Regions from separate parts of the Terribacillus sp. 7520-G genome, predicted to be linked through region 1. Evidence: riboswitches for the same ligand, from Rfam matches in the RefSeq annotation. Region 1 holds a riboswitch; the other holds the start of a gene.

Region 1 (4,549 bases):
AGCTGCTGCTCGGCAATCTCCGCGATTTTCTTATACTCTGCATGGTCATTGGAGAAGATGATTTTCACTGGCTGCCCATCATAAGAGCTGTCCTCCAGCAGCTTTTTCGCCTCATCCGGATCATAGGCCTCGAAGTCATCGATGTTTTGATCTGAGTAAAGAGCTGTTTGATCCGGAGTGAACAAGGCACCATCCAGATTGTAGAATTCACTGTTGCTATAAGTTGCCTTGGCGATGGCTTCTTTATCAAGCGCGGCATGAAGTGCTTCGCGGACTTTGATATCATCAAATGGCGCTTCGGATTTATCCGGTGTGATGACGGAATAGCCATTGCTTGAGATGGCAGGTTCGACGTTCGGTGTCGTATCGACTACATCATACAAATCAAGCGGAATGGACTGTACATAATCATATAAATCTGTCTTCAATCCATTGAGCATGACTTGAGGGTCTTTGACGATCTTGAAATGAATCGTATCCAGATAAGCTGTCTTCTTACCTGTCAAACCGCCCCAGTCTTCCTCTTTACGAGATTGATAATCTTTGAATTTGGAAAGGACGATTTCATTTCCGCGCTTCCAGGAATCGAATTTGAAGGGACCTGTACCGATCAGCTGTTCATTTGTCAGCGGCTGTTCACCAGCGGCTTCTGCTATGTCGGCAGGAATGATGACAGCAGATGCTTTCGGAGCAGCCAGATCGGTGAGCAAAGCGGCATACGGGTCTTTCAGCGTGATGACCAATGTCAAGTCATCTGTTGCTTCGACAGCATCCACATGTGTTGCTGTGATCTTACCGACGGAAGAGACCTTGAGCCAGCGTTCGATCGATGCTTTGGCATCCTCAGCAGTCACGTCCTGGCCGTTGTGGAATTTCAGTCCATCACGCAGGGTGATCGTGTATGTTTTCTTGTCATCGCTGACGGTATAGTCGTCGGCTAGTAAAGGACGAGCCTGGTAATCCTTATCGAGGGCGAACAGGCCTTCATAGATATGCCAGCCTATTTTTCTCGCAGCGCTTTCACCGGAATACATCCAGTCCAGTGTGTCGGGATCCGCTGTCATGGCAACGTTCAAGTCGCCGCCTTCCACGGGTTCTCCGCCGCTTGCGCCGGAACTGCTGCTGGAATTGCCGGAGCATCCGAACAGTGCGATGGTAGCCGCCAAGCCTAATGATATAAGTGCAAATCTCTTCTTCAAGACATTTCCTCCTTAGCTTCCCAATAACGAGAATACGATTTTCGTGAACGCTTTTTCGGTGATGAGCAATGCGCGCTCATCGATGTCGAATTTCGGATGATGATGCGGATAGTGTGTGCCTGTATCCTCGTTGCGGGAGCCAACTTTAAAAAAGCTGCCGGGTTTTTCCTGCAGGTAATAAGCGAAATCTTCCGCTCCCATCCCGGTTTCAAGCTCTATTACCTGTTCTTCGCCGAATTGCTCGGAGAACAGCCTCTGCAAAAGAGCAGTCTCCTCAGGATGATTATAAAGCGCAGGATAGCCGTGCAGGTAATCGATGGAATAGGTTGCGCCGAATCCGCTCGTGATCCCCGAAACGATTGCTTCTATCTGCTGTCTGACCTGCTTGCGGATGTCGGCATTGAATGTCCGGACCGTGCCTTCCAATTTGGCTGTATCCGGAATGACATTGAACGCATTGCCGGACTGGAAGACACCCAGTGTCACAACCGCGGATTCCAGCGGGCTGACTCTGCGGCTGACAATCTTCTGCAAGGCGCTTACGATATCACTGCCGATGACGATTGGATCGACAGCTTCCTGAGGAGCGGCGCCATGCCCCCCTTTTCCTTGGATGGTGATCGAAAATTTATCCACTGCGGCCATTTTGAATCCTTCGCCGACACCGATTTTCCCGACAGGGGCAGCAGAGTTAAGATGTGCGCCGTAGACATAATCGACGCCGTCGAGTGCTCCATCTTCAATCATCGCCTTGGCACCGCCGGGCGGTACTTCCTCAGCAGGCTGGAACAGGAAGACGACTTTGCCTTTCAGGCTGTCCTTATGCTTGATCAATGCTTTGGCAGTCCCGAGCAGTGCAGCCGTATGACCGTCATGCCCGCAAGCATGCATCACACCAGGTATCTGGGAGCGATAGGCTGTTTCTTTCTCGTCCTCTATCGGCAGGGCATCGAAATCAGCCCTGAGGGCAATCGTCGGCCCAGTCTCTTTCCCTGACAGCGCTGCGACAATGCCGTAGCCGCCGATATTTGTCTGGATATCCTCATATCCGAAGCTGTGCAGCTTATCAGCGATGAAACGGGCTGTTTCTGTCTCTTGAAAACTCAATTCAGGATGCTGATGCAGATATCGTCTCCATTCGACGACTTCTGCGAAATCCTGTTCCAATTCCTTATGTACCTCCGCAAGGGTCTGCTTTGTGGTCTCCATCCTATAGCCTCCTGTAATAATCTTGATATCTCCAATGAAATTAATCGGATTTTGTCTTAAAAAAAGGCCCCTTCCACAAGAAGAGGGCCATTTTTCAAGCTTCCGCTCTTCTTATCTTCAGTGTCAAACACCTGGAATTAGCACAGTACTGCGGCTTGCAGCCTGTTGCTTTGGTTTCTTAGGGCCATTCCCTCCACCAATCTGGATAAGAAATATCAGTTGTAAGGAAAAGGATAGACCGAAAAGTACTGGGTGTCAATCCTATTTTTTTACTTTGACTGCCATCAAAAACGGCTTTGCCTAAAAAAATCAACAGAAATAATTGTATTTGATGGAAAATTATCAAAAATATCTTGACTGGATTTTCCTGTATGTTAACATGGCTATAATATAAAAAATGAATAGTGATTTTTCTTATCAAGAGAGACGGAGGGAATTGGCCCTATGATGTCTCAGCAACCAGTCTGTCCAGACACGGTGCTAATTCCAAAAGGTATCCGCCTTAAAGATAAGAAGCTGATTCGGTTATGACTGGACCTTCTTCCTTTTTGGGGAGAAGGTTCTTTTTTTTATATAGAAGGGTGAGAATCGATATGGGAAGTAGCTTAGAGACAACATTTGTACAGATAGGAAACCGAAGTGATGAAGTGACAGGTGCTGTCAATCCGCCGGTTTATCTTTCCACTGCTTATGCACATGGCGGAATCGGGGAATCGACTGGTTATGATTATACCCGGACGAAGAACCCGACTCGGGCTGTTCTGGAGGAAGGATTCGCAAAGCTTGAAAAAGGTGACCGGGCTTTTGCCTGCAGCTCGGGCATGGCAGCGATCCAACTCGTATTATCACTTTTCCGATCCGGAGACTCCCTGCTCGTGCCGGAGGATATTTATGGCGGCACCTATCGACTGTTCGATTTCTATTCGGAATCATACGGAGTGACGCCGATTTACGCTCCATTTCGGACAGTGGGAGAAACAGCAGCGATGATTACGGATGAGACAAAAGCGATCTTCCTGGAGACACCTACAAATCCACTGATGCAGGAAATCGATATGGATGCATATGCGCAACTGGCGAAAGCACACGGTCTGTTGCTGATTGTCGACAATACATTCCTGACGCCTTATCTCCAGCAGCCAATTACACATGGGGCAGATATCGTCATCCATAGTGCGACGAAATATATCGGCGGACATAATGATGTACTGGCTGGACTGGTCGTGAGTAAGGGCGTAGAGCTGTCAGAGCGCCTGTCTGTACTCCATAACGGCATCGGTGCCGTGTTATCCCCGCTCGATTCCTGGCTTCTCATCCGTGGCTTGAAGACGCTGCCGCTCCGAATGCGGCAGCATCAAACCAATGCCAAGCGCATCGCGGCATATTTGAAAGAGCAGCCAAAGGTGGAGGATGTCCTATACGCAGGCAAGGGCGGCATGCTTTCTTTCCGGGTCAAGGACAGTAAATGGGTCGATCCGTTCCTGCGCAGCCTGAAGACCATTACATTTGCAGAAAGCCTTGGCGGAGTGGAGAGTTTCATTACATATCCAACGACACAGACCCATGCCGATATCCCTCTTGAAGAAAGGGAAGCCAGGGGAATATGCGATCGGCTGCTCCGTTTCTCGGTCGGGATCGAAGAAGCGGATGATTTGATCGGAGATTTGCAGCAAGCATTCCAAAGAGTGGATCAGGAGGTCATCTTATGAGCGAACAGCATTTGGAAACGGCGTGTATCCAAGGCCGGCATAAGGAACAGCGGACAGGTGCGGTGAACGTGCCGATTTATCTTTCCTCCACTTACCATCAGGAAGGCTTCGATGCTTTCGGTCCGTTCGACTATAGCCGTTCCGGCAATCCGACACGGGAAGCGCTCGAGCAAAAGGCGGCAGAACTTGAGGGAGGGACATGTGCTTTCGCTTTTTCATCGGGCATGGCAGCGATATCTTCTGCATTCATGCTGCTGTCTGCGGGCGATCATGTGGTAGTGACCGAAGATGTGTATGGCGGTACGTACCGTTTTGTGACAGAGATCCTTCCTAAGTTCCAGATCAGCCATTCCTTTGTGGATCTAACCGATCTGGATGCGGTTGAAGCGGCCATCCAGCCAAACACGAAGGTCATTTATCTGGAATCACCCT
Region 2 (4,549 bases), on a different contig from region 1:
CCGTCATCTTTGCCCTTGCATTCGACTTCATCAACGGATTCCATGATACAGCCAACGCCATCGCCACTTCCGTTTCGACAAAGGCTTTGAAACCAAGGCATGCCATCATTTTGGCTGCGGTCATGAATTTCGTCGGTGCCATGACTTTTACCGGCGTGGCGAAAACAATCACAAGTGATATTGCCAATCCGAACGAAATCGTCAATGGCTCTGTCGTCATCCTTGCTGCACTGATCGCCGGGATTGCCTGGAATCTGATTACCTGGTACTACGGTATCCCGAGTAGTTCTTCCCATGCGATCATCGGTTCCCTGGCAGGTGCTGTCATCGCGTCGAGCGGCTTTGCCATCTTGAATTTGGAAGGGTTCCTGAATATCCTGGAAGCATTGATCCTTTCCCCGATCCTGGCTTTTGTTGTAGGTTTCATTCTTTATAACATCATCAAGCTGATTTTCAGGGAAAAGAACTTGCCGAAGACGAATAAGAATTTCCGTCGTGTGCAAATCCTGACTGCAGCATTGCAATCATTCACCCATGGGACAAACGATGCCCAAAAAGCAATGGGGATCATCACGATGGCATTGATCACAGCCGACCTGCATTCTTCGACAGATATCCCATTATGGGTACAAGCAGCCTGTGCGACTGCAATGGGGCTTGGTACTTCCGTAGGTGGTTGGAAAATCATCAAAACAGTTGGCGGAAAAATCATGAAAATCCGTCCAGTGAATGGTGTTGCTGCCGATTTGACTGGTGCGTTCATCATTTTCGGCGCCACTTATATTCATCTGCCGGTAAGTACGACGCATGTCATCTCCTCCTCCATCATGGGGGTTGGTGCAGCACATCGCCGCAAAGGTGTAAACTGGGGAACAGCGAAACGGATGGTCATCACATGGTTCATCACGCTGCCGATCACAGCTTGCCTGGGCGGACTGATGTATTTCATCTTGAACATCTTCTTCTGATACAGCAAAAACACGCTTGGAGATAACCAAGCGTGTTTTTTTAATCTTTTCGCAACCGTCTTGCCAAGACATTTCCCAGCGTCTGCATTGCTTGTACAAGTATGATCAGGATGATGATGACTACATACATGACTTCAGGCTCAAAACGCAGGTGGCCATATTGATAGGCCAAATCCCCAAGGCCGCCGGCACCTACCAGGCCAGCCATTGCCGTAGCCCCGATTAAACCGATTGTTGCAATGGTCAATCCCAAAATCATCGTGGAACGTGCTTCCCTTATGATGACACTCCAAATTATCTTGCTTGTGGAAATGCCCATGGATTCATACGCCTCGATGACACCTTTATTGACCTCCAGTAATGCCGATTCCATCAAGCGCGCAATATAAGGTGCTGTATAAACAACGAGCGGCAGGATTACGCCCTGGACTCCGATCGTTGTCCCAACCACCGCTCTCGTCAAAGGCAGGAGCAGGAACAAAAGGATGATGAAAGGGATGGATCGGATAATGTTGATGACCGTGTTCACAATCGAATAAAATACGCGGTTCTCAGCTTGTCCGCCTTTTCTTGTCATGACCAGCAAAATACCCAATGGAAGTCCGATCACGATGGAAATAGCCAATGAAATACCTGTCATCAGCAATGTCTGCCAAAACGCCTCCGTGATGTCCGTACCCCATTCCGTCCAGAACTCGGCGATCATGACGCCACCTCCTCAACCGTTACATGCTGTGCTTCCAAATACGCAATCGCCTTCTCCACTTCCGTTTTATCTCCCTGCAAGTGAATAAGCAATTTGCCGACGGAGCTCGCTTTCAGCTGATCGATTCCTCCTGCCAGTATACTCGGAACGACATCGAATTTCTTTGTGATGGCCGCAAGGAACGGCTCATTCGAAGCTTCCCCGATGAACGTCAGTGAAACGAGACGCCCTGTTGCAGACAGCCCTTCCTTCACACTATCAGGAATTTCGAAGTTCGCTTCATCAAAGACAAATTTCCGGGTCTGCGGATGCTTCGGCTTGGTGAAGACATCGATGACGGATCCTTCTTCCACCAGCTCTCCTTGATGCATGACACCGACACGGTCACATATGCGCTGGATGACATCCAGCTCATGTGTGATCAAGAAGATGGTGATGCCAAGCTCCTTATTCACGCGGAGCAATAATTCAAGGATGGAAGACGTTGTATTCGGATCCAAAGCACTCGTCGCTTCGTCACTCAGCAGCACTTCCGGCTCTTGCGCAAGTGCTCTTGCAATGGCCACCCGCTGCTTCTGACCGCCGGATAATTGAGCTGGATAGACATTCTTCTTTTCCTCAAGGCCCACTATCTTCAAATATTTATCAACGCGCCCTTTGATTTCATCCTTCGGCACTTTACTCAGCTTCAAAGGTCTGGCAACGTTCTCGTATACCGTAGCCGTCGTCAGCAGATTGAAATGCTGGAATATCATACCGATTTTCCCTCTTGCCTTACGAAGCTGAGCCTTCTTAAGCGTCGTGAGTTCCACGCCGTCGACGAATACTTCCCCTTGAGTCGGACGTTCCAATAAATTGGCACAGCGGATCAGGGTGCTTTTCCCTGCTCCGCTGAATCCGATTATGCCATAGATTTCACCTTTATTGATTTTCAAGGAGACGTCTTTCAACGCCTCCACTTTTTTCTTGCCGGTGGTAAAGGTTTTCGATACATTCTTCAATTCAATCATATTGCTTCCCCCTTACCAGCTTGGAACGACAGATCCCTGGAATTCATCTTCCACAAACTGTTTTACTTCATCGGACTGGTAGATTTCTTGAATCTTCTTCACAATTTCATCGTCCTTGTTCGCTGATCTTACAACAAAGTAGTTGGACCATGGATTGTTTTCCGATTCCTCTGCAAAGATAGCATCATCATTGATATTCAAATCAGCTCCCATTGCAAAGTTTGTATTTATTGCCGCTGCCGCCACTTCCGGAAGCTGAGCCGGAAGCTGGGAAGCATCCAATTCGACGATTTCCAGATTCAGCGGATTTTCTACGACATCTTTAGCCGTTGCGGAGTTTTCCGCCTCCGGATCCACTTTCAATACGCCTGCCGACTCAAAGAGTTTCAACGCACGATATTCGTTGGCAGGGTCATTCGGTACAGCGATTTTGTCTCCCTCTTTCAACTCGGAAATATCCGAAATCTTATCTGTATAAATCCCCATCGGGAAAGTCAAGGTCTTGAATACTTCCTCTAATTCATATCCTTGATTCTTCACTTGATCTTCCAGGAAAGGAAGTGTCTGATAGCTGTTCGCATCCAGACTGCCATCATCCAGCGCACTGTTTGGTGTATTGTAATCATTGAATGTCTTGATTTCGACATCGATTCCTTCATCCGCTGCCAATTCTTTTACTTTTTCCATGACTTGCTCATGCGGTCCCCCGCTGACACCCACCAAAATTTTATCATTTGCCAGCGCAGCAGATTTATCATTGCCGCACGCTGCTAAAAATAACGCCAATAATCCGATAAGTCCAAAACTTAAGATTTTTTTCATGTTGCTCTCCCCTTTTTCCTTCGCTGTTATCAACTACAATAAAAAAGCGCCTCTCCGGATTAAGAGAGGCGCATGGTATACATATGCACTAATTCTCTTATCTCTCAGTACGGCTTTTCGCCGTCTGCAGGAATTAGCACCTGATCACTGATCTGGTTGCCGGGCTTCATAGGACCTGTTCCTCCGCCACTCTTGATAAGAATTTCATTATACTTTTGTTGTTGATCTGTTTGTTACTTTACCTCCCAATCCAAACGTTGTCAATATAATTTCAAAAATAATAGAAAAATTATCCCGTTTCCCTGGTAGTCCCGTCATCCGAAAAGATAATGGGATTTGTTTGGCTGTATGGTTCCGCAACGATTCATGTACGGCATCAAACGAGCGATTGATCAATTCCCAAAGAGCGACAGGATCCCGCTTCTTTTTCATGTCCATCCTGAAATCCGCTCTCCGATATGACTACTATTATCATAAATTTGATATATTTGCGGAAGAGCGAAAAGGCAAAAGAATCACCCCTGAATTCCTGCGCGAATGGTCGGTTCATCCTAAATATGCATCAGCGTCAAGGAGCGCATAAAAAATTCATCCATAGCCGGAAAAGATGAACAAGAGCCGGATGTCAGACATCCGGCTCTCCTGTGTACAAGGCCTCCCAACACATACGTACACACAGCTATTCTCTTTGTATGCCAAAGCGGGCATTGATTTGACCACGCAGCATTTGCTGGCGGCTTTCCCGTTCCGCTTCCTTCCTCTTGTCTCTCAGCATCTGCTGACGAATTTCGAAGGTTTGCACACCCTCTTCCCTTTTGTTGGCGATTTCGATCAATTGCTCTACATCCGAAAAAGAGTACTTGCGATTTCCCTTCGCTGAACGTTCCGGAAAAATGAGCTTGCGTTCCTCGTAATAACGAATCTTGCGTTCAGTCAGACCAGTCAGCTCGCTCACAATGCCGATTGTGATCACTTTCCTGTTCTTATAAGAAGGCTCATTACTCATCTGTTCACCTCATCACCATGTGCTGTTACTTAACATT

The links. A riboswitch is a leader RNA that binds a small molecule or an ion and turns the genes downstream of it on or off. The one in region 1 is predicted to bind S-adenosylmethionine.
Region 2: linked by a shared signal. The riboswitch ahead of CHH53_RS01430 (MetQ/NlpA family ABC transporter substrate-binding protein) and the one ahead of CHH53_RS14365 (methionine biosynthesis PLP-dependent protein) in region 1 are both predicted to bind S-adenosylmethionine.

The regions. Positions count from the first base shown of each region.
Region 1 covers NZ_NQFP01000042.1:34,020-38,568, reverse strand. The annotation lists gene CHH53_RS14375 (ABC transporter substrate-binding protein) at 1-1,199, opposite strand, end outside; gene CHH53_RS14370 (M20 family metallopeptidase) at 1,212-2,408, opposite strand; SAM riboswitch class I at 2,517-2,620, opposite strand; SAM riboswitch class I at 2,820-2,923, shown strand; gene CHH53_RS14365 (methionine biosynthesis PLP-dependent protein) at 3,002-4,117, shown strand; gene CHH53_RS14360 (aminotransferase class I/II-fold pyridoxal phosphate-dependent enzyme) at 4,114-4,549, shown strand, end outside.
Region 2 covers NZ_NQFP01000002.1:17,713-22,261, forward strand. The annotation lists gene CHH53_RS01415 (inorganic phosphate transporter) at 1-968, shown strand, start outside; gene CHH53_RS01420 (methionine ABC transporter permease) at 1,009-1,674, opposite strand; gene CHH53_RS01425 (methionine ABC transporter ATP-binding protein) at 1,671-2,684, opposite strand; gene CHH53_RS01430 (MetQ/NlpA family ABC transporter substrate-binding protein) at 2,697-3,506, opposite strand; SAM riboswitch class I at 3,601-3,708, opposite strand; gene CHH53_RS01440 (MerR family transcriptional regulator) at 4,186-4,512, opposite strand.